DNA from 2 places in the Staphylococcus dromedarii genome. Region 2 is predicted to be linked to the other one. Evidence: predicted binding sites of a transcription regulator. Region 2 holds the regulator's gene; the other holds the start of a gene.

Region 1 (3,586 bases), 340 kb from region 2:
TTGGTTTCTTACTTCCAGTCAGCTCGCCACAAGGTATGTTGGCATACGGAACTGAAACCTTTACTGCAAAAGACTACTTAAAAATCGGTTTACCACTGACTGTTGTCGGATACATTCTCGTCATCATTTTCAGTATGACGTACTGGCAATGGCTTGGTCTTTTATAGAAATCGAAAAAATGCCTGAGAATGGGGGAAACATTCTCAGGCATTTTTCTTTTAACATCTCAGTTAGGAGGTGTTTTGGGTATAAGGTTTAGGGATTGTTTTATCTGCTTTCATTTGATCCATATGGGAATAGAATCTTTTTCTATTCTTCAGCACACTTGTCTGTTCTCCAAGTATTACTGATATTTGAGGTGACATCTACATGTCCTAACCTCTGTCTATATCATATCTTGTTTTGTACAATGCCACATCAGACAGGAGGTTGAACTTTAACTACGTCTTACGTCTGAGATGAAATTGAAGGGAATTACTAGCAGATAGCTGCTGGCTATGAAGAACCATCATCATATGTTTTTCAAATTGAATGGCAAAAGTCAATAAACCTTTGTCATTTTTCCAATAAACATACCATAACAAAAATAGGACAGCAACACGCCACTATGACGTGCTACTGTCCTATTTTTACTTTTTATTCTCTATGGTCATTGATATCAATAATTTTCGAACCATCATATTTATATTCTTTGTCTAAGATTTGCATATACTCATCAAATGTATATCCGTGGAAAATCCAGTTACGCATCTTCATGTAGACAGGTTTCACTTTGTTTTGATGCGTTTCTGTCACACGTTTACGAAGAATGCCATCGTTCACCATTGATAATAAAACATCTGCCACCATATCATAAGAGATGGCATGCTTCATCATTGTTAACAATTCGATATTCAATTGATCTGCCGTTGCGTTAAAGTTATTATCTTTTCTCACACTACGGTCTAACCAAGATAAGAAATCAATCATATCTTCATCCGGTAAGTTAAAGACATTTTTCTCGAAATATAACATGTCTTCAATTGTTTCCGGCATGTAGTAATGTGCGTCTTTTAAGAAGTGTGAAAACTCATCTTCTTCCAATTGTAGGCCTAAAGAAACAATCGCACCATTGACCAATCGATAGTTTACATTTTCTGGTGCAATGCGTTCACAACGCTTAACGAAACGTTGAATATCAATTAATGTATTCTCTTCATCTAAATATTTTTTAAATACATTTTGTAATTGCGTATATGAATATAAGCCATATAAATTCGTTGTCGCTTCAAACACACGATACTTCAGAATCAATGCTTGTAGTTCTTCATCTTCTTTTTCGATATATTCACCGACTTGTGTTGCAATCTCTGCAGGAATCTCCAACACTGATAACCCATTATCTTCTTCGTCCACGTTAAAGACGAGGTAGGAATCTGGGAATGTAATTGATGAAATAAACGGCAACATTTCCTTACTGTAGTGATGTGTTAATGCAAATGCAAAACGTTGATCACGACTCATCTTACTTACTTCTTCTTTAATATATGACTCTGTAGCAAGCTCTTGTATAAAATGAACCAGCATTTCATCTTTCTTCATGCTAGAGTAACCTTTGATGTCATGTGCTTTACACAATCTTTTAATATCTCCAAGCGTTAAGTCTGACATAAGCTCGACGATTGAATTTGGTTGCTCAGGTAAAACCCCTTGCTTCATCATCGCTTCTTCAAACTGCGCTCTCTCATCATCAGTTAAACCAGATAATAAATCTGACATCCCTTCAAAATCTCTTACCATTTTTTCTCACCCATTCATGATCATGATACTTTCATTGTACAGAGTTCATTTCCTTAACGAAAGCCTTTTTATCGAAATAAGTTATTTCCTATTATATTTGTTCAAATCCTATACACAAAAACATATATTGCATTAAAAAAATACTGACAACTCAGTCATTTGTCAAATAATTTCATGTAAATCATATTAATATTTATGTCCAAATTATATCCAAATAAAATCTAAATTATGACAACGATAAAACGCTTTCATATTTTATCGCGATTTATTTCACAAGTGTTGCTATACTTCTTTGTGAAATGATGAACAAAACCTAACTAGGAGGTATTCACATGATTAAAGAACCAAAGAAACAAAACAATGCATGGTCAGGCTTTAAAACAGGAGGTTGGACGCGTAACGTAGACGTGCGCGAATTCATCCAACTCAACTTCACAGGCTATCAAGGTGACGATAGTTTCTTAGAAGGTCCTACTGAAGCAACATCAAAGTTGTGGGATCAAGTGATGCAACTCTCTAAAGAAGAACGTGAGCGCGGTGGCATGTGGGATATGGATACAAAAGTTGTTTCAACAATCCTTTCTCATGATGCAGGTTACCTCAACCAAGAATTAGAACAAATTGTTGGTGTTCAAACAGATAAACCATTCAAACGCTCAATGCAACCATTCGGTGGTATTCGTATGGCAAAAGCAGCATGTGAAGCATATGGTTATGAATTAGACGAAGAAACTGAGCGTATCTTCACTGACTATCGTAAAACACATAACCAAGGTGTATTCGATGCCTACTCTAAAGAAATGTTAGCTTGTCGTAAAGCAGGTATTGTCACAGGTCTTCCGGATGCATATGGTCGTGGCCGTATTATCGGTGACTATCGTCGTGTTGCTTTATACGGCGTGGATTTCTTAATGGCAGAAAAACAACGTGACTTCAATGCCATTTCTTCTACAATGTCTGAAGATGTCATTCGTTTGCGTGAAGAAGTGTCTGAACAATACCGTTCATTGAAAGAATTAAAAGAACTTGGTGAACGCTATGGCTTTGACTTAAGTCGCCCGGCTGAGAACTTTAAAGAAGCAGTTCAATGGTTATACTTAGCTTATCTTGCAGCAATTAAAGAACAAAATGGTGCTGCAATGAGTCTTGGTCGTACGTCTACTTTCTTAGATATCTATGCTGAACGTGACCTACAAGCAGGTACGATTACAGAATCAGAAGTTCAAGAAATTATCGACCACTTTATCATGAAGTTACGCCTTGTGAAATTCGCTCGTACACCTGATTACAACGCATTATTCTCTGGCGACCCAACTTGGGTAACAGAATCTATCGGTGGTGTGGGTATCGATGGACGTCCAATGGTAACGAAAAACTCATTCCGTTTCTTACATTCATTAGACAACTTAGGTCCTGCACCAGAACCAAACTTAACGGTTTTATGGTCTACACGCTTACCAGAAAACTTCAAACGCTATTGTACGAAGATGAGTATCAAAACAAGCTCAATTCAATATGAAAATGACGACTTAATGCGTGAAAGTTATGGCGACGACTATGGTATTGCTTGCTGTGTATCTGCAATGAAGATTGGTAAACAAATGCAATTCTTCGGTGCACGTGCTAACTTAGCGAAAACATTATTATATGCGATTAACGGTGGTAAAGATGAAAAATCTGGCGACCAAATTGCACCAAAATTTGCACCAATCAACTCTGACATCTTAGATTACGATGAAGTATATGCACAATTTGATGAGATGATGGAATGGCTTGCAGGTGTTTATGTCAACTCATTAAATGTCAT
Region 2 (3,586 bases):
TACCTAATTCATAGACCAAGTTTATATCTCCTTTAACTCTATATTATGCATTGACTGACTGTGCTTTTACACTTTGTGTTTGTTGACGTGCTGCACGTAATGGTTTGACAAATAAGAAGTAACTCATAAACCATGTTCCTAAAATCATAGATGCTAATCCGATCCAGCCTTGCCAAGATAATGCTGCTGTAGCAACAAGACCATTCCCGATTGAACATCCGCCTGCAACGGCTGCACCAAATCCCATAAATGTACCACCGATGGCACTGTTACGAATTGTTTTAATGTCCGGTAAACGCCATTTAAATTCACGTGAACCTTTCGCTGCAATATATGAACCAACTAAAATACCAAGTACAAGGAAAACGCCCCAGTCTAATACTGATACATTCCCTGTTGTTAAAAATTGAACGATGTGTGCAGATGGTGTTGTAATACCAAGTCCACCATCACGACCTGTTGAACCACTCATTGGCCAAGCAATCATCGCGATAAGACCTATTGCAATCGCCGCAACAAATGGATGATAACGACGTTCAAATAATAAATGACGTACACCAGTATAACGTTGTTTTAATTTTGGTACAGCAATTGTAGGTTTTGGTTTACGCAATGTTTTAACCACTACAAATACTGTGATTGCAACAAGAAGTACTAACCATACCCAATAAGGGATACCTGTAGAAGTAGACATATCTGCATTTGCTACTGTTGTACTTTGTAAACTGTCATTCAACGGTGCTAAAACACCAAATTTGGTAATCGCTGCAAATAAGGCATAGAAACCTAATGCGATCCAGCTACCGATTAGACCTTCACCAGCACGATAATAAGTACCCGTTGCACAACCACCAGCTAAAATAATACCAATCCCAAAGATAAATGACCCAACGATTGTTCCTACAATTGGGAATGATCCATTATCAATTGTAATCAAACCTGCTGATTGTAATGCAAAAATGCCGACTGCTTGAATTGATATTGCAATGAGTAAGGCATAAAACATTTTATTATTTTTTGTACATACATGTCACGGAATCCACCTGTTAAGCAAAAACGTGTACGCTGCATCACAAACCCTAATAATGATCCAACTATTAAACCACTAATAATAGTCCAAAGCATTCCGTCAACCTCCTATTTCCGATTAATAATATAAGAATTGTAAAGAATATAATATGAAAATGCAAGAGATTGTGTAAAATTGTACATTTTTCTATTACATATCGATGGAAATAACAAAAGGCATGATCAATCTGTACAATTTCAGTGTTCAAGAAGTAGAATTCTCAACAGAACTGGGAACATAAAGTTTTCGTCGTGTCCCTGTAAAAGTAATTAGATATGTAGTAGATGTAGACACATATCAATCAACTACTACACCATTTAGGAATTCTTTTTATTTCCTGCTCTGATTTTACTGGAATTCTAACCACTCCTTTCATAATCTCATCCTTAAAAAAGCATAAAAAAAACCTCAAAATTCAAGTTTCTGAATTTTGATGGCTATTTTCTTACATATTCAATGATCTATGTTGAATGCATTATGCCTTAGAATGCATTATGCCTTAATTGTTGAATTGTAATTTTTCATAAAGAATAATAACGATTGAAGCTCTACGCCTAAGTCAATTTGATGTACTTGAACACTCTTTGGTACTTGTACACGTTTTGGTGTAAAGTTAAGAATCCCTTTGATACCAGCTTCGACAAGTTGGTCTGTGACTGCTTGTGCAGCTGATTCTGGTGTGGCGATAATTACGACTTCAAGCTTTTCTTTCTTAATAATATCTGTCATGTCTGACATTGGTTTAACAACGACGTTACCAACCGTTTCACCGATTACTTCTGGACGTATATCAAATGCTTCTGTAATTGTCATATCATCATGGATGGAAAAGTTATAAGTGATCAATGCATGTCCGAGGTTACCGACACCTACAATGCCAATGTGGATCTCTTCTGCATCACTTAATTCTGATTTGAAGAAGTCTAGAAGGTTGTCAATGTTATAGCCATATCCCTTTTTGCCGAGTTCACCAAAATACGAAAAGTCACGTCTAATCGTAGCTGAATCAATATTCAATCCTTCACTGATTGCTTTTGAATTCACACGATTTTCACCTTTAGCTTTTAACGTGTTTACAAAACGATAATATAAAGGTAAGCGTTTCAAGGTTGCTCTTGGAATTTTCACCGTTTCTTTAGCCATTACACAGTCCTCCAAAAATATTTCTAAAAACACATGTGATACATTTCACAGTATAACAGTATTATTATAACTGACTTTGTCTCAGAAAGAAACATTTACATTTTGATAGGCAAATAATTTATTGTACAATATATGTTAATGAAAGGAGCATCCTCACATGATATTAATGCAACTCAGTCAAATTTCGAAGTCCTTTGATGGTGAGACCATTTTTGACGATGTAAACTTTGAAGTCAAAACAGGTGAACGCATTGGCATTGTCGGCCGTAATGGTGCTGGTAAGTCAACATTAATGAAAATCATTGCTGGTGTGGAATCATATGAAAGTGGCCACATTTCAAAAATTAAAAACTTAAAAATGGGTTATCTCACTCAACAAATGACACTCAATACACAAAACACAGTGTTTGATGAGATGTTACAACCATTTGAGCATCTCAAACAATTGGGTGAGAAGATGCAAGTAGAGACAGATTGGCTTGCACAACACGCGGATCGCTATGATACGGATGCTTATCAAGAACATATGAATCGTTACGAAACCATTTCGAATGAATTTGAAAAACTAGGCGGCTATGACTATGAGCGTAAAATAAAAACGGTGCTGAACGGCCTGCATTTTACAGAATCAGATTATAATCGCCCTGTTAATGACTTTAGTGGTGGGCAAAAAACACGTCTGTCACTGGCACAAATGTTGTTACGTGAGCCTGATTTATTGTTACTTGATGAGCCGACAAACCATCTGGATATGGAGACGACTGCATGGTTGGAAGACTATTTAAAGTTTTTCAAAGGTGCTATTGTGATCATTTCGCATGACCGTTACTTCTTAGATAAAATCGTGACACAAATTTATGATGTTTCTTTAGGTGAAGTAAAACATTATGTTGGAAATTATGCAAAGTTTATTGCCCAGCGTGACCAATACTACCAAAAGCGATTAGCAGAATATGAACGTCAACAAGATGAGATTAAACGTTTAGAAACATTTGTTAAGAAAAATATCACACGTGCTTCTACAAGTGGCATGGCAAAAAGCCGACGTAAGGTTCTAGAAAAAATGACACGTATTGAAAAACCAATGCTAGACGCAAGAAGTGCTGATATCCGATTTGATTTTGATCGTAATACAGGTAACGATGTCATGCACATCCGTCAACTTGAAGTCGGTTACGGATCACCGATTACGCGCCCTATTAACATCGAAGTGTCAAAAGGCGATCATATCGCTGTCATTGGGCCAAATGGTATCGGGAAGTCCACGCTAATCAAAACATTAGCTGGCCGCTTAGATGCCATTTCAGGAGAAGTGATTCCTGGTGCAAACTTAAAAATTGGATACTATGATCAAAAACAAGCAGAATTCCAATC

What was found. Region 2 encodes Rex, which represses fermentation and respiration genes when NADH is low (regulators of the CRP and FNR family bind a similar motif). Its sites were predicted from a motif close to TTGTGAAATATTTCACAA; they were not measured.
Region 1: pflB (formate C-acetyltransferase) is a predicted target of Rex. The motif match lies at 2,072-2,089, and genes of this name have one in related genera.

Annotation. Positions count from the first base shown of each region.
Region 1 covers NZ_CP094718.1:1,971,446-1,975,031, forward strand. The annotation lists gene MUA88_RS09875 (SLC13 family permease) at 1-167, shown strand, start outside; gene MUA88_RS09880 (hypothetical protein) at 637-1,779, opposite strand; gene pflB (formate C-acetyltransferase) at 2,112-3,586, shown strand, end outside.
Region 2 covers NZ_CP094718.1:1,631,221-1,634,806, forward strand. The annotation lists gene MUA88_RS08105 (sulfurtransferase TusA family protein) at 1-19, opposite strand, end outside; partial or broken gene MUA88_RS08110 (YeeE/YedE family protein) at 44-1,125, opposite strand; gene MUA88_RS08115 (redox-sensing transcriptional repressor Rex) at 1,562-2,212, opposite strand; gene abc-f (ribosomal protection-like ABC-F family protein) at 2,370-3,586, shown strand, end outside.